One region of the Sphingobacterium sp. 1.A.5 genome, then DNA from elsewhere that is predicted to be linked to it. Evidence: riboswitches for the same ligand, from Rfam matches in the RefSeq annotation. Region 1 holds a riboswitch; each other region holds the start of a gene.
The links. Region 1 has a riboswitch for thiamine pyrophosphate ahead of thiS (sulfur carrier protein ThiS). Riboswitches for the same ligand answer to the same signal wherever they lie in the genome.
Positions count from the first base shown of each region.

Region 2: it holds a riboswitch for thiamine pyrophosphate, as region 1 does, so the genes downstream of both, CRT24_RS07465 (TonB-dependent receptor) here and thiS (sulfur carrier protein ThiS) in region 1, are expected to answer to the same signal.
Region 3: it holds a riboswitch for thiamine pyrophosphate, as region 1 does, so the genes downstream of both, thiM (hydroxyethylthiazole kinase) here and thiS (sulfur carrier protein ThiS) in region 1, are expected to answer to the same signal.
Region 4: it holds a riboswitch for thiamine pyrophosphate, as region 1 does, so the genes downstream of both, pnuC (nicotinamide riboside transporter PnuC) here and thiS (sulfur carrier protein ThiS) in region 1, are expected to answer to the same signal.

Region 1 covers NZ_PEBA01000023.1:254,286-260,320, forward strand. Annotated here, with positions in the region: gene CRT24_RS11610 (DMT family transporter) at 7-879, opposite strand; gene CRT24_RS11615 (hypothetical protein) at 1,022-1,762, shown strand; TPP riboswitch at 1,840-1,938, shown strand; gene thiS (sulfur carrier protein ThiS) at 2,004-2,210, shown strand; gene thiC (phosphomethylpyrimidine synthase ThiC) at 2,228-4,039, shown strand; gene CRT24_RS11630 (thiamine phosphate synthase) at 4,036-4,650, shown strand; gene CRT24_RS11635 (thiamine phosphate synthase) at 4,625-5,284, shown strand; gene CRT24_RS11640 (thiazole synthase) at 5,256-6,029, shown strand; gene thiH (2-iminoacetate synthase ThiH) at 6,032-6,035, shown strand, end outside.
Region 2 covers NZ_PEBA01000012.1:99,010-105,044, reverse strand. Annotated here, with positions in the region: gene CRT24_RS07475 (nucleotide pyrophosphohydrolase) at 36-362, opposite strand; gene dtd (D-aminoacyl-tRNA deacylase) at 374-832, opposite strand; gene CRT24_RS07465 (TonB-dependent receptor) at 957-3,410, opposite strand; TPP riboswitch at 3,468-3,598, opposite strand; gene CRT24_RS07460 (amidohydrolase family protein) at 3,765-4,928, shown strand; gene CRT24_RS07455 (acylphosphatase) at 4,964-5,245, shown strand; gene CRT24_RS07450 (lipopolysaccharide biosynthesis protein) at 5,248-6,035, shown strand, end outside.
Region 3 covers NZ_PEBA01000013.1:53,986-60,020, forward strand. Annotated here, with positions in the region: gene CRT24_RS08675 (TIR domain-containing protein) at 1-2,901, shown strand, start outside; gene CRT24_RS08680 (NAD-binding protein) at 2,907-4,592, shown strand; TPP riboswitch at 4,647-4,739, shown strand; gene thiM (hydroxyethylthiazole kinase) at 4,801-5,607, shown strand; gene thiE (thiamine phosphate synthase) at 5,591-6,035, shown strand, end outside.
Region 4 covers NZ_PEBA01000056.1:164,200-170,234, forward strand. Annotated here, with positions in the region: gene CRT24_RS16470 (DUF4302 domain-containing protein) at 1-496, shown strand, start outside; gene CRT24_RS16475 (DUF4302 domain-containing protein) at 507-1,781, shown strand; gene CRT24_RS16480 (acyl-CoA dehydrogenase) at 1,840-2,913, opposite strand; gene pnuC (nicotinamide riboside transporter PnuC) at 2,906-3,526, opposite strand; TPP riboswitch at 3,563-3,699, opposite strand; gene CRT24_RS16490 (malate:quinone oxidoreductase) at 3,704-5,200, opposite strand; gene fabG (3-oxoacyl-[acyl-carrier-protein] reductase) at 5,436-6,035, shown strand, end outside.

The DNA of each region.
Region 1 (6,035 bases):
TGAATCTTATTGAACTTCTTGATTTTTTGGAATTTGGACATTTCGCTTTGAAAAAACAGTTGTACCAATACTCGCCAAAACTACACAGGCGACAGATAACCATTGTGTAATGGTCAAAAATTCATGTAAAAATACGAGACCAGAAAGTGCAGCAAACGCTGGTTGCAAACTAGTCAGAATACTGAATGTCTTAGTAGGAAGTTTACCCAATGCAATCATATCTAAGGAAAAAGGCAAAGCTGAAGATAAAATGGCAACCAATAGACCTTTTCCAAATAGACTCAGGTTTAAATGCAAAATTGCTCCGTCCCATAATGCAAAAGGTAAGATAAAAAGGGTTGCTATAATCATTCCGGCGGAAACAGCTTGTCTTCCTTCCATAATCTTTGAAACTTTGCTCCCCATCATGATATATACAGCCCAAAATGTCCCTGCCAACAAAGCAAATAACAAACCTAAAGGATCAACACCATTACTTTGCCATGGGACAATCAAGAGAATCCCTGCGCAAGCTAAAACAGCCCAAACAACATCCAGCAATTTCCTAGACAGTGCAAATGCCAAAAACAATGGCCCTACAAACTCAATAGTTACACCCAGGCCCAATGGTATTCTTTGAATTGCCATGTAAAAAATCAAATTCATGACAGCAATCCCAAGACCATAAGCAGAACAATACAACCATTGCTGCTTTGTAAAAGTATGGAGTTTGGGCCTAGTAATGAGATATAAAATTATTGCTGAAAGTCCAATCCGCAATGCCGTGGTAGCTATTGGACCTATAGCTGGAAATAATTGCTTTGCAAAGGAAGCTCCGCCCTGTACACAGATCATAGATAAAATGGCGGCAGTAACGGCAAATTTTGTGTTTCGGATCATGTATTTCACCCAGGTTATTGCCGTAAAGATAAGGCAACTAGATAATTTCTCCTCAGGATTTGTTAAATTAAGTTATCACACAATTATCTTTGAACGATAAATCTTAAATTAGAATATAGTTTTAGGAACCAAAAATCATATCATGAAATTCAAACTAATTATTTTCATCATATTTAATTTCCTATTCACATCAGGTCTATATGCTCAGATTCAGTACAGCTATCCGGGAACTATCTTTTCCAGTGATAGTACTCTTTTATTAAAAAACATCGAAGTAATTAATAAAAGAACAAAGCAAACCTTATATTCAGGTGCTGACGGATCATTTCACATTGACGCAAATCCATATGACAGTATCATGTTTGTCCATCCTCATTGGAATACACTCACTATAGAAGCTTACGATTTGCCAGAGTTGGTATACCTTCAGAAGAAAGCTATCGTATTAGAGGAAATAGTCATAATGGGAAATACAAAAGCAGCAAGATTTAAGGAATTGCACGCCATGAAACATGATTACAATGTTAAGGGTGGCTTACATTATTCTGGAAAACCACCATGGTACCTCCTTTCTCCTTTTGGAGGCTCACCCATAACTTTCTTTTATGAAAAATTCAGTGCTGCAGGGAAAAACGCACGAAGATTTGAAAAGTTCATGAATCAAGAAATCGAAAATATGGAGGTCGACCAAATATTCAATAAGGTTTCCATTTATGAAATTATTCCAATGGAGAATGATGAACTCGAAAAATTTATGGTTGAATATAGACCAGACCTTGAAACTGCTCAATATTGGACGACTTATGACTTACATGTATATGTAAAAAATTCCTACAAAGAATTTAAAGAAAAGAATTCCCAAAACCATATAAACCTAAAGTAAACAGCACTACATACAGGCTTTTACGTGTAGTTTAAATAACAAATTATTTCTTTTAGTTAATTCATTTAGTTAACTTGCCCAAGCTTTAGGGGTGTCTGCACTTGTTGCAGGCTGAGATTTTACCCTTACAACCTGATCTAGATCATACTAGCGGAGGGAAAAGTAAAATGTCTTTCATGGGTCGCCTGTATCCAATGTAGCCATTCCTAAAGCATATTTATTGCTTATAAACTTTAATGGAATGGTATTAATCATCAATCATCAATTAACAAACTTTGCTTTTCCAATTAACAATTTGGAAGAATTAATGCATTTGGAACTCAAAGGCAAAACAAATGGCGTAGCTATAGCTCTTAACAATCAAGTTATTCCAAGAAACTCCTGGTCTGTTACTCCATTGGCAGACAACGATTCAATTCTAATCATTACCGCAACCCAAGGTGGATAATCCTAAAACAAAAAATCATGAAAGAACAAGAAATAACAACGAACCCATTTTCAAATTCGAAAAAAGTATTTATCCCCGGAAAGATCCATCCCATACAGGTTGCGATGAGAGAAATATCGCTAACTCCAACAAAACTTTCCAATGGCTCCGTGGAAATTAATCCTCCAATCACTATTTATGACACCTCCGGTCCTTATACAGATGAAAACGTCACAATTGATATCCGAAAAGGAATAAATAGACTCCGAGAAGAGTGGATATTAAATCGTAATGATGTAGAAGTCCTGGACAATATAAGTTCTGAATATGGCATCCTAAGATTGAACGACTCCAAATTGGATGAGCTGAGATTTTCATATAACCACAAACCGAAAAGGGCTATCGAGGGGGCAAATGTAACTCAGCTACATTATGCTAGAAAAGGAATCATTACACCAGAAATGGAATATGTTGCTATAAGAGAGAATCAAAAGATAGAACAACTGGAAACTGTTACAAAAGGAATGGCAGAACAACATCCTGGTCAAAATTTCGGAGCAAAAACACCAACTTACATTACAGCTGAATTTGTAAGAGATGAGATTGCTGCAGGTAGAGCTATCATTCCAAACAATATTAATCACCCCGAAAGTGAACCAATGATCATCGGCAGGAATTTCTTAGTGAAAATCAATGCCAATATAGGTAATAGTGCAGTCAGTTCGAGCATCGAAGAAGAAGTTGAAAAGGCTGTATGGGCCTGTCGCTGGGGCGCTGATACCATAATGGACCTTTCAACAGGAAAGAACATTCATGAAACTAGAGAATGGATAATTCGAAATTCTCCAGTTCCAATTGGAACAGTACCAATCTATCAAGCATTAGAAAAAGTAAAAGGAATTCCTGAGGACCTTACATGGGAAATTTTTAAAGATACATTGATCGAACAAGCTGAACAGGGAGTCTCTTATTTTACCATTCATGCTGGTGTATTATTGCGATATATTCATCTTACCGCCAAAAGGGTAACCGGAATTGTTTCTAGAGGAGGTTCCATCATGGCAAAATGGTGCCTATTTCACCACAAAGAGAATTTTTTATATACCCACTTTGAAGAGATATGTAAGATTATGAAGCAATATGATGTTGCTTTTTCTTTAGGAGATGGCCTGAGGCCAGGATCTATTGCTGATGCCAATGATGCTGCACAATTTGCCGAATTGGAAACGTTGGGAGAACTAACGAAAATAGCTTGGAAACATGATGTTCAGGTAATGATTGAAGGTCCCGGTCATGTCCCAATGCATATGATAAAGGAAAACATGGAAAAACAGTTAAAAGAATGCGATGAAGCACCATTTTACACTTTAGGACCATTGACGACAGATATAGCTCCAGGATATGACCATATCACCTCTGCAATTGGAGCTGCAATGATTGGATGGTATGGCTGTGCCATGTTGTGTTATGTCACTCCAAAGGAACACTTAGGCCTGCCAAACAAAAAAGATGTAAAGGATGGAGTTATCACCTATAAACTTGCTGCACATGCAGCTGATTTAGCAAAAGGCCATCCAGGAGCACAATATAGAGACAATGCCCTCAGCAAAGCGCGATTTGAATTTAGATGGGAAGACCAGTTCAACTTGTCCTTAGACCCTGATACTGCTAGAGAATTTCATGATGAAACACTGCCAGCAGATGCAGCAAAAGTTGCTCATTTCTGCTCAATGTGCGGCCCAAAATTTTGTTCAATGAAAATCACTCAAGAAATCAGGGAAGCAACCGAAGAAGGTTTGCTCGCGAAATCCCAAGAATTTATCGAAAAGGGTAAGGAAATATATCTATGATCATTGTAATTTCTCCATTGAGCATCATATCCAATGAAATAAATCATGTAAATGAGATGTTTGAAAATGGAATGGATCTTTTCCATTTCAGGAAATATGGTTTACAAGATGAAACAGTATTGGAATATTTGAATAAAGTAAATCCTATTGATAGGATGAAAATAGTGCTTCATTCGCATAAACACCTATCACACGAACTTGGAATTAATCGCTTGCATTTTAATACTGAGGATAGAATTAGTTTACACCCAGATTTAATAGCTATTGGGCAACAACTATCCACATCTACTCATTCAATTGATGAATTCAATGCTTTAAATCAAACATGGACTTATGCTTTTTTAAGTCCAACTTTTAAAAGTATCTCCAAACCCGGTTATGGTAAGCTAAAGACAGTATTGAAAGACATTAAATTCAGAAATAACCAAGAAATGAAACTAATTGGTTTAGGAGGCATAAATTATCAGAACATGGACCAAGTCTTACAAAATGGAGCAGATGGAATAGCACTAATGGGATCAATATGGAATCAAAATAAACCAGCAGCATATATAAAAGCATGCAAACAAAAGGAAAGGATTTGGAATGAAATTGAAAATGAACAATCTTGAAAGAATCCAGTATATATCTGATGGATTTGATTATAACGATCAAATTGAAAACGTCAAAAATGCTTTAGACAACGGAATACAATGGGTTCAGTTAAGGTGGAAAACTTACCCTACAACTAATGAGCTTCACAAACTTGCCTACAATATCAAAAAACTATGTCAAGAATATAAAGCAACCTATATAATCAACGACCATGTATCTCTTGCGAAGGAGATGGATGCTGATGGCATCCACTTGGGATTAAACGATGAGTCAATTGACTCAGCAAAGAACATATTAGGAGAATCTAAAATATTTGGTGGAACCGCAAATACTTATGAAGATGTTATTCGACGTCAAAGGGAAGGCTGCGATTACATTGGCTTAGGACCAATGAGGTTCACGCCTACAAAAAAGAAGTTAAGCCCTATCCTAGGATTGGAAGGTTATAAAAACATCTGTAATAAAATTAAAGCTGGAAAAATTGTTACTCCTCCAATTTTTGCTATTGGAGGTATAGAAGAAAATGATATCCAAAAGCTCATCCACATCGGTATATATGGAATAGCAGTATCCGGTTTGATAAAAAGAAATCCTGAATTGATTACAAAATTGAAAACAAACTATGAAGAACAAATTAATAATTGCAGATAAAGTATTTAGTTCCAGACTGTTCCTTGGCACGGGTAAATTTGGCGATTTAACACAGATGTCGGAATCTGTGTTAGCATCACAGACAGAATTAGTTACATTAGCATTAAAACGAATTGATTCCAAATCCCAAGAAAATAACCTGTTGGAATCTTTAGTCCTGCCACAAGTTAGTTTACTACCTAATACCTCCGGAGCAAGAAATGCCAAAGAAGCTGTGTTGGCTGCTCAGTTGGCTCGGGAAGCATTGCAGACAAATTGGGTAAAGCTTGAAATACACCCTGACCCACGCTATTTAATGCCTGACCCTATAGAAACGTTGAAAGCTACAGAAGAACTGGCAAAATTGGGCTTTGTAGTCATGCCATATATCCATGCAGACCCCGTACTATGTAAAAAACTGGAAGACGCTGGAACCGCAGTCGTCATGCCTTTGGGCGCTCCAATAGGTAGTAACAAAGGACTAAAAACTGTTGATTTTCTTGAAATAATTATTGAACAAAGTCAAGTACCAGTTGTTGTTGACGCAGGAATTGGGACACCCTCCGATGCAGCCAAAGCTATGGAAATTGGTGCAGATGCAGTTTTAGTAAATACAGCAATTGCAACCGCATCAAACCCGATCAAAATGGCCGAAGCATTTAAATTGGCAGTCATAGCTGGAAGAATAGCTTACGAATCAGGTCTCGCATCAGAGAATAATAAAGCTAATGCATCCTCCCCACTCACCTCTTTTTTAATGGACTAATAATGG
Region 2 (6,035 bases), on a different contig from region 1:
GACAATAGGCATAAGAACGGATGCTTCTTAAAGGATTATTTTAATTTTTGATTGTTTTTGTGTCTTTCTGAATCTCGCATATTTTTTTTGTCAAGGTTTTTTTCCAGCGCTGATGTCAGATCAATTCCAGTTTGGTTTGCTAGGCATATCAATACAAATAATACATCTGCCATTTCATCGCCTAAATTTACTTCTTCGTCCGATTTCTTGAAAGATTGCTCTCCGTATTGTCTTGCCATGATCCTGGCTACTTCACCTACTTCTTCCATTAACATGGCAGTATTTGTAAGTTCATTGAAATAACGGACTCCCGTTGTAGTTATCCATTTATCAACCATTTCCTGTGCTTCTTTGATGGTCATATTTGGTTTTTTTAGAAATTATCCTTGTCCTTTGTATTCATGATGATGGTTACTGGTCCATCATTTAGTAACTCAATTTTCATGTCTCCTCCGAAAACTCCCATTTGAACATTTTTATTTAACAATTCTGATAATACCTTTCCCATTTCTTCATACATAGGTTTAGCTATATCTGGTTTGCCAGCACGAATAAAGGAAGGTCTGTTTCCTTTTTTTGTTTGCGCAAAAAGTGTGAATTGGGAAATCAATAAAATGTTTCCATTGATATCTTGAATTGATTTATTCATTAGGCCATTCTCATCAGAAAATATTCGCAGGTTCACCAGTTTCTGAGCTAACCATTGTAGGTCTTCTTTTCCATCTTCTTCTTCTACTCCTAGAAATATAAGTAAGCCTTGGTCTATTTTTCCGGTGATTTGTCCTTTTACGGTACATGAGGCATAGGTTACACGTTGGATTACTGCTCGCATGGTTTAAAAATATTAAGTTAAAATGGATTTGGCAAGATTTTATTTGAGGTAGGTGGAGACTTCAAGCTTGGCAAATAGAGGTTGCCGGGTACAGCAAGCATGGCAACCTCTTTATTGTTTATTTTTAAAATCTGATATTCAATCCTAACATGGCATTGGTTTCTGCCTGTGGATAGTAGAAATTAAAGTAGTCTCTTTGTCCAACGGACTGCATAATCATGCTGTATGTATAACCAGAGGTAGCATATTTCTCATTGAAGATATTGTTGACCATTAAGTTGAGGTCTATTTTTTCTATTCCAAATGCTGAGAAAGTATATACCGCTTGAAAATTATTGACGAAGGATGGAGCGATACTTCTGTTCTTGCCTGATGTATTATCCAAATATATTCTAGATATATATTTGCTCAAGAAACTAAAGCTCAAAGCTTCTATAGGTCTATATGTAATATTATTTGAAAGGACTACTGCGGGCGATTTTGCTATATCAGTAGACTTATGGGTAATTAGTTCATTTTTTACGACATTAAAATCTGCATCATAAACAGGTATGTGCTCTACAAAATCCTTGATTTTATTTTGGCTCAATGCTGCGGTAGCTGCCCATAAGAATTTTGGGTGTACTCTCCAGCTAGCATCTAATTCAAAGCCCAGTCTATAGCTTTTGTCCACATTGATTCGCACTGCTGATCCAACATCATTCAATGCGCCGGTAGGAATCAATTGGTCTCTATAAAGCATGGCATAAGCGTTTGCACCAAGATTGAAGTTTTCATTTCTAAACCTATACCCAGCTTCAATATCTTGCATCTTTTCGGTTTTCGGGAATTCTCCGATTGGATTCTCTACATAGTCATTTCTTGTTGGTTCTTTGCTCGCAAAAGCATAGGATGCATATAAGTTTGAATTGTCATTTAAGAAATATGTAATACCCGCTTTTGGATTTATGAAATTATGGTGGTCATCAAATTTAAAGTCTTTGATTTTGTCATCATCACCTTTACCATTGTAAACTATATTACGATATTGCAGGTCTAGATTGAAAAGCACATTTTCCAGTCTGTAATCAGCCTTGGCAAAGAAGTTGAAATCATTTTTATTTGCCTGGCTGAAATAATACTTTTCTCCTAATTGATCATCAGGAATCAAGTTAGCCCAAATCACTTCGCCATAGTGGTCGCCTTTATATTGGTTGTATGCTCCTCCAAAGGTGAAATTTAGATTGTTTGAAGGTTTATATATCAAGGAATAAGTCAAGCCATAAAAATGGTTGTCCAACCACCTCCTACGGATTAGATCGGTATTTTTGATAATCTCACCGTTTTGAAGTAAAGTATCGATTCCGTAATGAGTTAAACCATCCATTGACCTAAATTCTTCATAATAACCAGCTCCACGTGTATAATGTAGGGCAGTATTGAAGGTCATCTTTTCAGAAGGGCGATAAGAGTAGTTTAGATGCGCATGGGTTTGGGTATAATTATCTGTTTGATTGTCATAAGTATAATAGTTGTATTTGCGATCTCCATTCAAGAACCTCTCTCTTTCAGCGTCGAATAGCCATAAATTATCTGCATATTCCTCAATTCTATCTTTATTTCCGGTGAAAAGAGGTTCTGCCAATCCATACCAAGCTTGGTAAGTTTTTTCTTTCCCTGAGAATACCGTTGCTTTTAAGGTGTGCTTATCGGTGTATATTCCTCCATCTACATAGAATGATTTAAGATTTGATGATGCTCTATCTACATATCCGTCAGAGCTTATTCTTGATAAGCGTGCATTGAAGGCATATTTGTTAGCGATCAATCCTGAACCAGCTTTTAATGTATTTTTCCATGAATTATAAGATCCGAATGCGTTATTGAATTCCAGATATGGTTTTTCTTCCAATCTATCTGTTTGGAAATTGAGTGAGGCTCCAAATGCTGCGGGTCCGTTAGTTGAAGTTCCTATTCCGCGTTGGATCTGTATACTTTCTGTATTAGAAGCAAAATCGGGAAGATTTACAAAGAAAGATCCCATACTCTCGGGGTTATTTAGAGGGACTCCATTTAATGTGACATTAATTCTTTCATTGTCGGATCCTCGGATTGTCATATTGGTATATCCGATACCGGCACCAGCATCAGAACCAATGACCACTCCTGGTGTTTGGTCCAATAAATACGGTATATCCTGTCCAAGATTTTTTTTCTGGATTTCCTCTTCATTTAGTGTTTTAAATGTTGTTGCTGAGTTTTCTTTTGCACGTGTTGCAGAGACATAAACCTCCTCAAACTTAAAATCCTCATCTTTTAATTGTATGGAAAAATTAGCTACGACAGATGGATTGATTCTTGAAACTTCCGATTTATAACCGATAAAAGAAATTTTTAAGTTATAGAATTGGTCTTTCAGGTTGCTGAATTCGACGATTCCTTGATTGTTTGAAGATTTGGTTTTTCCGTCAATAGTTACGGTTGCACCTATTGCTGGGGCTCCAGAACTATCTAAAACCCTTACAGTGAAGGTTTGTTGTGCATAGCTCATGAGCGTTAGCAAACATAAGGCTATAGTAGCCCAAAGCTTGTTGAACATAATAAATTTTTTGTTTTAATGAGTTAAACTTTCTTGCTGCAAGGGGTTACAACAAGTTTTATTTAACCGCCCTTTCCCTACGCTGGCATTACCCAGATCAGGTTTGTGTTTCTTGTATGTTGTTGAAACACAGGGTATAATCTCAGCCTGTCTTTGTGTTATTAAACAAGGCACCCCTAATAGATAGGGCAAATCTAGGCTTTTGGTTGAAAAAAACAAAATTTTAATAATATTGTAACAAATTCGTAATTATTTTTTTATTAGTTAAACTGATTATAATTTTTTGTAAATTGCCTGCAATGCCCTCGATGGGTTAAATTCGCTAACTTTTAGAAAAACGGAACTTATATTTTTATGAACTATTACGCTGCTGATGTTGTGTTTCCCGTTGCCGGTCTTGCTATAAAAAAGGGGGTCGTTGCGATGGACGAAGATGGAGTTGTTAAGGGTGTTTTCAATCCAGGTGAGATAGATGAGACCCTGATAGAACAATTTAAAGGGGCGTTAATCCCAGGTTTTATTAATGCACATTGCCATTTGGAACTCTCGCATATGCTTGGTGTAGTTCCAAGAAGGACAGGTCTTCCAATCTTTCTTTCTACAGTAATCAATGAACGGGGAAATCATGAGATGAAATTGGAAGAGGCAATCGAAGCAGCTGACAAATTAATGTACGAGAATGGCATCCAAGCCGTAGGTGACCATGTGAATTCTGCAGTTACAGCAAAAATCAAAGAGACTAGCCCTATAAAATATCATACCTTTGTAGAGGTCATGGCTACTACCAAGGAGGATGTAGTTACAAGAATCGACATTGCTAAGGAAATTGAATTCCACTTTGACTATAAACATTCTTCGATTACCCCACATGCACCATATTCATGTTCCAAATTTTTGTTTAAAACTCTTAAAAGAGCAATCAGTGAGGATAATATTATCAGTATCCATAATCAAGAAAGTGATGAGGAGAACAAGCTTTTTAGATATAAAGAGGGGGAGTTCTTGGACTTTTTTGAAAAGATGGATGTGGTTATGGAGGATTTCAGGGCGCAAGCAAGAAATTCCATTCAATCTTACCTGCCTTATATACCTGCCAAGAATAAATTGATATTAGTCCATAATACCTACACGTCAATTAAGGATCTGGATTTTGTGGATAGGATGGGCAGATCTGTTTATTTCTGTTTGTGTCCCAAAGCTAATCTTTACATTGAAGATAGAATCCCAAAAATTAATAATTTCATCCTGGGAGGTCATGATATCGTTATTGGCACAGATAGTTTGGCGTCAAATGATACGTTGGATATTTTAGAGGAATTGAAAGTTATTCACCAAGAATATCCAGAATTGGATTTTAATGAAACTATCAAATGGGCTACTTTAAATGGGGCAAAAGCTTTGAATTTAGATAGCGAATTAGGTTCATTGGAAGTTGGAAAAAGACCAGGTTTATTGTTGCTTGAAGGTATGGATACCTTCAAGCTCAATCCAAAAGTTAAGGTAAGAAGAATTAGATAGTTTTTAATTCTATTTCTTCTTATACCTTTGTATTCATGAAACATTGGAATATTAAGGTTACCGGAAAGGTTCAAGGTGTTTTTTTTCGAGCATCTACGAAGGCTGTTGCTGATCAGTTGGGTGTAAAAGGTTTTGTAAAGAACTTATCCGATGGTTCAGTTTATATCGAAGCAGAAGGCGATGAATTTGCCCTTGAATCTTTGTTGGAATTTTGTGGGGAAGGTCCAGAAAAAGCTGAGGTAGACCAAGTGGATTATGAAGAATCCACAGATCTTAAGGGATTTCGGAATTTTGAGGTTATCAAGAAAAATAAATAAACGTGTCGGTAATTAAGAAATTTGTCAGCGATACGATGATTTATGGTCTTTCGACCATCATTTCAAGAATGCTGGGGTTTGTGATGACCCCATTCTTTACTGCTAAATTCTCAACATCTATTTACGGTATTTTCACCAATCTATTTGCGATAGCTTCCATGCTGAATGCTGTCTTAGCTTTTGGAATGGAGACTACCTTTTTTCGTTATCTTCAAAAAGTAGAGGGAGATAAGAAGAAAGTGTTTGATAACAGTTTTTTCATCACGCTTATCACTACGGTCATCTTTCTGTTGACCGTATTTACGTTTCTACATCCTATTGCGAATTGGTTGAGTCAAGGAGAAAATACTTCTGACTATATGGTGTATGTCAAGTTATTTGCATTGATAATAGCGGTTGATGCGGTTGCTGTAGTTCCTTTTGCGAAATTACGTGCAGAAGGTCGTCCTATCCGTTATGGATTTGTAAAGCTCATCAATATTCTTGTATTTATTTTCATCAATCTATTTTTATTGGCATGGTTACCTAAGCTCAACATTTCTTCAGAATTTTTCAGGGAATTCAGTGCTGGTTGGTTTCGTGAAGGTTGGTTAGGGAATGTGTTTATTGCTAACCTTATTGCTAGTGCGGTTACTCTACTTCTCCTCATTCCACAAATATTGACCTTTAGATTCAGGATTGATTCGAAATTGATTCGCGATATGCTAGCTTATTCCTTTCCCATTTTAATAGCGAACATTTCTTTTATAGTCAACGAGAATTTAGATAAAATTATGTTTCCTAGACTCTT
Region 3 (6,035 bases), on a different contig from region 1:
GAGTTGAGGTATAACATTGACGAGACCGGCAAAATCCTTTATGATCAACCCGAGGAGGTATTGGCTGCAGATGTCAGAATTCCAAATACGCAAGAAGAAGGTTTCACATCGGCAGAAGGATACAGAAGATATTTGCATGATAAAGGTACACCTAATCATCAAATAAAAGGATTGGTCGATGAATACAAAAAAAGACTCGACCTTGCATTGTTAAAGATTATTTCTGGAATCTTAGGTGTGCCATTGGCAGAATTAACCAAACGAGACCAAGCCTACCAATTAGAAAAAATAAAGCAGAAAAACAGGAATATCAAAAGGATTGCAACTGCAATTGGGGCATTAGGAGTTATTGCAATATTGGCGGGCATCTTTGCATGGAATCAGAGAAATTCAGCCTTGAAAAATCTTGCGAAATCATTATATGCATCAGGAATAAACAAGCTTACGGAAAGTGAGTATGGTGACGGTGCAGCTTATATTGCAGAAGCTACACGCCGAGGCGATGAGAGTGCAGCCTTATTTGCACATTCTATGTTGGCGGTACAGGAAGACTTGATCAGAATGCCCAATGTAAATTTTGGAGGCATTAGATTCTCGCCCAATGGTAAATGGATTGTTGGATTTGCAAGTGCTGGAGACAATAGCAATGTATTGCAAGTATGGGATGCAACAACCAGAAAACAGTTGATACAAAGAGATGATATATCTTCTAACCAGCCTCGATTCCCCCAATTTGACGAGAAAGACAATGCTTATGTAGTCAATTCAGATCTTGAGATCGTCAGATATAATATGGCTAATGATAAAAAAGATATCCTCCGTCCTAATCTCGACAGTAGTTTTATTTCACTTACCGCCATTTCTCCAGATTCAAAATATATAGTCATCAACAAACAATCAAAAGATGTTATTTTTTTTAATACAGTCACTAAACAAGAGCAAATATTAATCAAAAATGATCAACTGGTTCCTACATCAGCTTATTTTGACAAGACTTCAAAAACTTTATATATCAATCGTGGCTTGAAGGAAGGTAATGAATTGACTATCTATGATTTGGCAACCGATATACCAAAGGAAATTTTTAAAAAGTCGACCAAATTGGGTTCAAACCCTCCTGCCTTTAGCAAGGATGGCAATCAAATTGCTTTTCGTAATTCTGAAGGCTTATATTATTTTAATAAAAGCAACGGTATCAATTGGTTTTTACCAGGTCCTTTTTACATCAAGTTTGTGGGATTCACTGACAATGGTAATTTATATATCGGTGATGAAGCTCAGATTGTACAGGTGAATACCAATAATGGTTCGACATTAAAGAACACAGAATTACCGCGGAATATCTTCTTCTTGACAGACTTGATGAAAATGATGGAAAAGGATCCTAGTGACGAAGATGCAACATCGCCCGACTGGTCCCAATATCTAGTGAGTAATAATTCGCAAACATTTATAGAAAATAAAAACACCACCCCATTAAGGGTGGCTCAATATTATGAAGAAGGAGGATTGTCACATGCCCATCCTGGAATCACAAATGATGAAGCATTTTTAAGATATAAGGGCAAACCCGCCTTGGCAAAGTTGAATTTAAAGACAGGTCAAAAAAACAATGAGTTCATCAAGATTCCAGAAGAAATAGCACTTTTTTTAGTTCTTCAAAAAAGTAAAAAGATATTGGTCAAGGGAATAAGTGGCAAAACCTATTTCTTTGATGCCAGCAATGGCAAACCTGTTGGGAAGCCATTTGATTCCCAAGTAAAAACTTACATCTTCAATAAGGACGAAACCGAAGTAATGGCCAGGACAAGCAATAAAAGTTTCGCTGCTTGGGATATTGCTACCGGTAAACAGACCCTTAATTTTGCAATGGATCAAGATATTCCTGGGTTTACTGTAAGTCCAGATTTCAAAACCGTGGTGATGGTGAAACCTGATGGCTGGTCCATCATGGATATTGCATCCAAGAAAGTCTTAGCCGAGGGAAAAGAAACCATTAACAGTGGCGCTTTTAACCCAACCAGCGAATACTTGGTTATTATCAGCAAAAGTGGAGATGCGAAAGTTTTGAAAACAACAGATTATAAACCAATATTTCAGGTTAAGACCATTGCAGCGCCATTTATAGTTTTCAATAACGAGGGGAATGTAATGGCCTTATCTGAAGATGCTACGCACATGCGACTTTGGAATTTGGAAACCAAAAAATCCTTCGGCCAAAATATTCGGATCAGTAGGTTTACGCAATATTTCCACTTTTCGGATGATGATTCAAAGATTTTTGTTCAGGATGATGGTGAGAGATTTGCTTTTGCCGCAAAAGTCGTTGATGCAAAATCAGGGAATATTCTAACGATGCCGTTTATCAATCAAAAATTCGATGGTATCTATATCATGCCAGGTGATAAACAGATTATGACTGTGGAGTCTTTGGTTAATGGAATGGCAATCCATGTTTGGGAAACGCCAGGGCAAGTAAGTATGTCAAAAGACCAATTGGCAAGGGATTTGGAAAAATTCTATGGCAAGAAATATGATAATGAGACTGGAGCTATCTTAAATTATACCGACAGCACAGGAGACTATAACACTTGGTATTTTGAAGACCCATTCTTAAGAACTGTTTCACCGAGTTCAAATGAAAAAATCACGGATGTTTTGAAGAAGAATTATCCGATCAAGAATGAGGCTAATTTGCAGTTATTGGCAGTAACTTATGATTATCATCCATTGGCACGAGCGATGGTTGCCAATTATTTCAGCAGTAATCCTGACACAAAATTAATTGGCCAAAGATTAGTTGAAATTACAGACAAACAGCTATTAAAAATCAAAAACAAGGAATTAAAATCTGAAGTTGAAAACCTTCTCAAGGAAGCTAAACAGAATCTTAGTAAGTAATGAACATGAAATTAACAAGACGGCAGAAAGGACTTTTAGGGATATTATTCATAGTTTTTTTGATTATTATTTCATGGGTTGGTTTATCCAAGTTTTTCCCGGAAAGTAACACTTTGAGGTACTTACCCGATAGGATTTACAGAATCATAAAGATAGTTTTTGGGGGTGACCCAACAGCATCAGGTTTGGAAGACAATGATGTACCTTGGGAACTTATTGTTGCTAAGATATGTACTATTGGTATCCTGATTTTTGGTGCTTTCAAAATTATCCAAAAGGTCTTTTCTGAACAACTGAATTTGTTAAAAGCATCATTTAAAAAAGATCACGTCATCTCTGTAGGGATTTCCAAAAAAGGTAGACAGCTGTTTAAAAACCTGAAAGAAGAACACCATAAAAAAGCTGTTGCAATTGAAAAAGAAACTGAACATGCCGATATTAATTCTGTCAAAAAACTAGGTCATATTGTAATCATTGGAAATGCTGAGGAGGAAAATACCCTCATCGAAGCTGGAATCAAGAGAGCATCAACTCTAATTGCTTTTTTGGAAAATGAACAAACTGTTATTGAAATCATAGAGTCTATACAGGACATCTATGATGAATCTAAATGCACAAATCTTCTAAAAGCATATTTGCATATTAGTAATCCTCGTTTAATTGACCTTGTTAAGAATACAGGCATTCATTTTCAGAAAAACAATATTGACCTACATTTCTTCAACATCCAAAAGATGTTAGCGCGACAGTTCTTTGCTCAAATTCCATTGGATATGCAATCAAGTGGAAAGCAATTGTCTGATATTAAAAAAATAGTATTCTTGGGATATGGAGATTTTGCGAAAGCGATGCTGATTCAAGTGATGAGAATATTCCATATTTCAACTGCAAATGACCTTCAAGTTTCCATCTATTCTGAAAAAGCCGATAAAGACAGAAAATATTTTCAAGAGCAATATCCTAAAGCTCAGAAAATATTCCCAATTGCCTTTAAAAATTTTGATGGATCATACAATGAAGTGATAGAACAGGAGAAATTAGCGGACAACGATTCGGATGTTTTGTTTATAACCAGTTTTGATCAAGATCAGCAAAACCTGAATGCTGCTTTAGAGATATTGAACAAAACTCAACAAGTCTCCTATCCTATTTATGTTTTGAATGCAGAAGGTAAGGGCCTTCGGAAGTTAATCCGTTCTTCTGATGAAATTGACAGGATCAAGTTTTTTGGTCAGATGGAAGATATTTGTGACTTAGAATTTATTACTGGCGAAAAACAAGATCGTTTAGCCCAGTCTATTCATGATGATTACAGAAAATTACTTTCTGGAGCAAGTTCCGAATCTTCGAAATATACCTCTGATTGGCATACCTTGACAGAAGATGCTAAAGACGCCAATCGGGCACAAGCAGATCATATACCTTATAAGTTTTTAATGACTGGCAAAAACTGGCCAGTTCATGAACCTCAAAACATAATGTTCACAGAAGATGAGGTAGAAACGTTAGCCATAATCGAACATAACCGTTGGATGGCACATCGCTATATCAACGGTTGGGATTTTGGGGAAGAAAGGAACGATGAACTCAAATTGCATCCCTCCTTGATTCCATGGGAAATTCTCAGTGAGAGTGAAAAGCAAAAAGACCGCGACACCATACTTCGTATTAAAATCTTATTAAACTCATAAGAATTCGAGATAGCCTTTATAATTTGACTTTGCAGATTGTTTAGGCTATCTTTGATTTGGCTTTAGGGGTATTCTGAAAAGAATTGAGAGAGTCCCTTTGAACCTGATACGGTTAAAACCGGCGTAGGGAAAAGCAATGATCGCTTGGCATTTTTTTATGCCCCCTTCCTACCCTTTTTAGCCATTAATGTAATTTAAAATAATATTAATGGAAAACGACATTTATACTTTGCTCACTCAGGTACGATCCACAACACCACTCGTACAAAACATCACCAACTTTGTAGTGATGAACAACACCGCCAATGCTTTATTGGCTTTAGGTGCATCGCCTATTATGGTACATGCTGAAGAAGAAATCGAAGAGGTATTAACCTTTTGCAACTCCCTTGTAATCAATATAGGAACTTTGAGTAAACCTTGGGCAGAAAGCATGATTTTAGCTGCTTCTTTTGCCAATAAAATTGGGAAACCATGGATATTGGATCCTGTTGGTGCTGGAATATCTTCTCTTAGAAATGAAACCTTGAAAAAATTATTGGCCCTCAAGCCAATAGTAATAAGAGGGAATGCTTCTGAAATCATGGCGCTCCAAAATTTTGGGTCTACTGGAAAAGGAGTTGATAGTACGGAAGAAAGTTCAACTGCACTGGAAGCTGGTAAGTTTTTGAATAAAGAATATGGATCAATCATATGCATTTCTGGGGAAATAGATTATGTAATTTCTGGAGATGAAGTTGCCGAAATTGCCAATGGATCTGCGATGATGACCAAAGTGACAGGGCTTGGATGCACATCGACAGCTATCATTGCAGCATTCTTGGGACTTGGCAACAATCCATTTCAGGAAGCGATTGCTGGAGTTGCAATAACTAGCCTTGCCGGTGAGTTATCAGCCTCCATCTCAAAAGGTCCCGGAAGCTTGCAATTGAACTTATACGATACGCTGTATAATCTCAGTAAAGAACAGATCTCTGAAAATCTTAAGCTCAAGAGAAATGCCAATCCATCCTGATTTTCCCTATCCACTTTATTTGGTCATATCTGAGTCTGACTGTAAACATTTGCCTTGGCTACAAGTAGCTGAAGCGGCAATCCAAGGAGGGGTTGATATTATTCAACTTAGGGAAAAGGATATTTCAAGGAAAGAGTACTTGCAGAAAGCAATAGATCTAAAAAATATAACAGACAGGTATGCTGTGCCTTTGATCATCAATGATGCAGCAGATATAGCTGCTGAAATTGGTTCTTGGGGTATACATGTTGGTTTATCAGATATGCAACCACTTGATATTATCTCCACCTATGGCGATCGTCTTAAAATTGGTTGGTCCCTGGAATTTGCAGAACAATTAAAGGATAAGGAGATGCATGCCGTCCATCATTTGGGGGTAAGCCCAATTTTCAAAACTCCTACCAAGACGAATACAGTGACAACTTGGG
Region 4 (6,035 bases), on a different contig from region 1:
TTCTAAACAGAACACTGGGACATTCAAGATTAACGGAGAAAAAGTTAAAATCGAACCACTTCAAAAGCCTTTATATATTGACAAACATGCCCCAAATCGTTTCAGAGAAGTAAATAAACAATTCTATTCCCGATGGATGTTTACTGTGAATGGAAAACATGAGGCTTTGTCTTTACGTGAATTACCTGGTTATGCTGGTGGTGTATATCTCTCTAACGTAAATGTTGACAGAATGGATGCAATGTATCTATTATATATATCAGGAATGAGATATGTAGGTCCTGTTTTCTCAACTATAATTGACCAAGATGGAGTGATGAAATTTAATAAATATATGGAAGCCTACGGATTTAATCCCGGTGAATTAATTTCAGTTGTCAGAAGGTTTAATGAAGTTTGGTTTAACGAAGCAGGATATTATGTTTTCCAAACTGGACCTACGGACTATGATCTCGTAAATGCAAAAGACAGTAAAACTTGGGTAAGATTCAATTAGACTTAATGTTATGAAAAATATATTTTATATAATTCCATTGCTGTTCCTTTTTATCAATTGTTCAAAAAACAGCTTTGAGGAAAATCCAGTAGAGAAAGTTTGGAAGGACCCAAACAAAGAAATGGAAAAATTGAAAGAAGAATTATTAAATCAAGAAAATGGATGGGAATTCAAATTAGAAGATGGCCTTACAAAAGCAATATTTTTCGGTCATATCAACTTTGATTCTGACACAGATATAAGCTTTTTAACAGATTATTCTAAAAATTATTATAAAAAAAATAAAGGTAAAATCATCTTTTCAATTAAAAATAACAAACCAACCTTTCATTTTCCAAAAACAACCAGATTCGCTCAGCTTTTAGAACATTCTAGAAACTTAGACAGTCTATACATTCTAAATAGAATAGACAATGACACCATTTTCTTTGATGGCCATCAAATAGGTACCAAATTCAAATTATTTAAAAGTACAAATGAAAGAAAACAGGCTTTAATGTCTAATAATATTGAAAAGAATAGAAAGGATTTAATTAAAACATTCGAAATGAAAAAGTATTTTTTTTATCTCAGAAAAGGAGAACATACTTTTGACATAAAATTAGATACATTTAGAAAAGAATTCATTATTAATCACGGTACAAATACTGATTTTAAATTATTTATAAGTAAATATTATTTTGACCATGATGGTATTGTTCTCAATAAAACTTTCAATGTAAACGGAGTAGAAATAAAGAAGTTAAAACCCAAAAACATTCAAGCTGATTTTGCCGAATTTGAAGATGGTATTACCATAACAAATGAATCAAAACCAAAAATCTACGACCTCAGTATTACAAAAGATTTCCATGGCCACATAGTAGGATTCGGTTGGGGATCATATGCCGGATTTGGAACAAGAGACAAAAGGGACATTGCCAATATAAGGGCAATGCCAGAACTAAATGTTCATGCAATTTTCCCAACCTTAATTATTCAAGAAGATGCGGAAAGATTACATGGAATGATCGTATTCATAAATAGAGCCGGTGGTTTTATGTTAGGTGCTGAACTTCAATTAACCAATTATACAGAGGATGGACGAGTAGTTTTCACTAAATATGTGATTGAAGACGACCCAAAAAATCCATTACTAATGGCATCAAAAGCAATATTAACCCCAATTCTGTACAATAAAGAAGGATTTTATATCATAAGAAATGGTGCAGGTGTGGATCTTGTAGACGCTAGAGATGCATTAACTTGGGGAAATTATGTTCCTGTAATGAGAAAACAAGATTAAAAAATAAAATTTAATGCCCATACATAAATTTCTATTTATGTATGGGTTATTATTAGTTTTACAAATTCAACAAACTATGTTGGCTCGCCGTAAACAAATTTCGAATCACAATATTCATCTCATTTTCCTTCTGCGCTGCTCTAATTCCTAACAAAGGCATTAACTCTGCCACATTCATCCTAATCTCTTTCGCTAATTCCCTTGAAGCCCTTCCTACTTCTGCAAAAACCTCTTCATCCCCAACTTTATTCAACAAGGCATCATCCCAAATTTTACCAGCCAATTCTTTACAAACCTGTACCTTTGTATCAAATTCACTCCTTATCCCATCTATCTGCCTAAATCTTGATTTACTAAACTTTTCCGCCCAAACTTGATCTTTCGATTTTTCGAAATAATATTTCTCTATTAAATCCAAAAATCTCCTGAACATACCCGTATAATTCATTAACAAAGTCAATTCTGCAAATGGCATAAAAGGAATATTAAAAAGAGCTGAATCAGATGATTTATAGGCAGGGTCTAAAATAAACGCATGTGATTTCGGAACTTGAATCTTATCTAGGGAAAAAGAATGACTTGCCGTACATTCCAAACCGAATGTATCCCAATCATAATGCACCAATACATCTTCACGAGGGACGAAAAATGAATAATAAACAGATTCACCAGCGTCATTTTTTAACACTTGTCCTTTTTCGACTATTTCTGCGTTCAATGTAAAGTGCGTTAAATGAGGTGCTCCGGTCGCATAACTCCAAAAACCAGAAATAACATAGTTATCGTCTATCAATTCTGCCTTTCCTCCTACTCGACCACTTCCACCAAAACAGACTTTAGGATCTTGCCAAACCAATTTTGATAATTGAGGATCGATAAAGCCGGCAAACATATTTGCCCCGGCACACAAGGTAACCGTCCAAGCTAGTCCCCCATCCCAATATGCCAACTCTTCCAATAGCTTCAACCCATTAGGAAAAGGAATTTCCAAACCATTCAATTCTTTTGGAACCCATAGGTTGAACCAATTATTTGAATATATAAGGTCCAGTTGATCTCGAGTAAGCGCTTTATTTTTTATTCCCGAAGCTTGTAATTCTTGTATTCTTTGTATCGTATCTTGATTAAGCATTTTGCGATTTAATAAGTTCTTGCCCCATAATTTTCCGCCATTTTAGATAGCCGAAAATAGCGACAATAAATAAAAAGGTTGTCAAAGCAGCAAATAGATAAAGGTTTTTATGGATTAACAACGGTATTGCAAATAAGTTGCTGATATTCAACAATATCCAGTTCTCAATCTTTCTTTTTGCCAAAAGCCACATTCCTGCCCATGCAGTAGAGGTTACCCAAGCGTCCCAAATTGGAACATCAGAGTCAGTAATTCCTTTTAATAAGAAATAAAAAATAAAGAATCCGATAAATACAATACCAAGTACAACCATCCATTCAGATTTCGAAGCCTTGGTGATCGGTTGTTCTTTAGCTTGCCTATTACTCACCCAATACCACCAACCATAGATGCTCATAATGAGATAATAGATCTGTAATGCAATTTCTGCATACAATTTAGCATGGAACAAAACCATCATACCGCTAGTGATGCCAAGGATACCAAAGAAGTAATTAGAAACCTTATTGTTCTTGGACAGCAAGACTTGAACAATGCCGCAAAGCACAGAAAAACGCTCCAACCATGAGGTTGCTTGAAAAGCTTGAATTATGTTTTGTAATATTTCCTCCAAAATATATGCATTAGGATTTGCACTTATGGAGATTAAAGAAGGGATTCTTATTATTCCTACGCCAGCATTACCTGGATCAGGTTCATTCCAAAAAAACGGAATTGGGTATAATCTCAGCCTAAAAATATGTCCCGTCTCTTCGACAGGACATATCAGCACCCCATAAGTATTCTTATGTTATTTATCTAACTGCAGAATTGAAGATGTACGCGCTCTTGTAGATTCACATAACGCTGGATCATCATTCAATTTCTTACCCCATGAAGGGATCATTTCTCTCAATTTCTTACGGTACGAGTCCGATTTTGCACGATCAGGAAAACATCTCTTCAACAGATTGATCATAATCGCTACGGATGTTGAAGCACCTGGTGAAGCACCCAACAATGCAGCAATAGAACCATCAGCGCTAGAAACTACTTCAGTTCCAAATTCCAAGATACCACCATGTTTTGGATCTTTCTTAATTACCTGAACACGTTGACCTGCCTTCTCAATCTCCCAGTCTTCCATTTTGGCAGTTGGCATAAATTGTTTCAAGGAATCCAATTTATCCTGAGGCTTTTTCATAACCTCGGTAATTAAGTATTTTGTCAAAGGTAAGTTATCCAATCCTGCTGAAAGCATCGGACGAATATTCGAAAGTTTAATCGACGCTGGCAAATCGAAATATGAACCCTTTTTCAGGAACTTAGTCGAAAAACCTGCGTAAGGACCAAATAACAAGGCTTGCTTGCCATCGATATATCGAGTATCCAAGTGAGGCACAGACATTGGAGGAGCTCCAACAGAAGCCTTTCCATATACCTTGGCGTGATGTTGTTTAATGATTTCCTCATTGTTACATCTCAGCCATTGGCCACCGACAGGGAATCCACCGTATCCTTTTGCTTCAGGAATACCAGATTTCTCCAGTAATAATAGGGAGTGACCACCTGCACCTATGAATACGAATTTCGCTAAGATTTCACGTTTTTGACCAGTTTTTAGGTCTTTAACTTCTACTTCCCAGCGACCATCATCTTCACGGTCTATATCTTTTACCTCTTGATTAAGGGATAATTTAATATTATCCTTTCCATCTAAGTAAGTGATTAAATCTTTTGTTAAAGCACCAAAATTCACATCTGTTCCGATTTCCATTTTAGTAGCTGCAACTGCTTCATCATCTGAGCGACCATTCATCATCAATGGAACCCACTCCTTCAACAAAGCCTTATCCTCAGTATATTCCATACCTTTGAATAAGTTTTCCTTAGTCATTGTTTCAAACCTTGTCTTCAAGAAGTTCACATCCTTCTCACCGAATACGGCAGACATATGTGGTACACGACGGATAAAATGACTTGGATTTTTAATGATATTCTTTTCGACTAGGTAAGACCAAAACTGCTTAGAAATTTCATATTGTTCTGCAATACTGATTGCTTTATCAATTTTTACACTTCCATCAGGTTGTTCTGGTGTATAGTTTAATTCACAAAGGGCCGAGTGACCTGTTCCGGCGTTGTTCCATGCATCTGAACTCTCTGCAGCAACAACATCTAAACGTTCTATAATCTCAATATTTATGTCTGGACTTAGCTCATTAATTAACGTACCTAACGTCGCACTCATGATACCTCCACCAATCAATACAACGTCGACTTCCGTTTTCTTTGTTTTCTTACCCATGGTTTTTAAATGAAATACAAAATTAATATTCAGTTTATATTTAAGCGAATAAATTTGTCAGAAACGTTTCAAATATTTGTGATTTTATCAATATTCCCCCTCCTACTTATTCAATTCTACCACAAACCCATTTTTTTGGCACGGCAACCTTTCTATTCAGCAACATTTTTTGTATTATGCAGTTTATTTTCCACTTTTGTGGACTTTATAGTATTGAACATAAATAATTATTTATATGAAATTGTTAGCCGGGAAAACAGCCTTAATCACTGGGGCATCAAAAGGAATAGGACGTAAAATCGCTGAGGTATTTGCCCAAAATGGTGCAAATGTGGCGTTTACTTACCTATCATCAGTAGAAAAAGGGCAATCTTTAGAAAAAGAACTTGAACAATTCGGAACAAAAGTAAAAGGTTACCGTTCGGACGCTTCCAAATTCGATGAAGCAGATAAACTGATAAACGATATTGTAAGCGATTTTGGAACTCTTGATATCGTCGTAAACAATGCTGGAATAACCAAAGATGGTCTGCTAATGAGAATGACCGAAGAAAATTGGGATGATGTCATCAACATCAACTTAAAATCTATTTTCAACGTGTCTAAAGCAGCATCTAAAGTAATGATGAAAAACCGTAAAGGTAGTATCATCAACATGAGCTCTGTAGTAGGTGTTCAAGGAAATGCTGGCCAAGCAAATTACGCTGCCTCCAAAGCTGGAATCATAGGATTCTCTAAATCTTTAGCTAAAGAGTTGGGATCTAGAAATATACGCACAAACGTAGTAGCACCTGGCTTTATCCGTACAGAAATGACAGATGTTTTAGATCCAAAA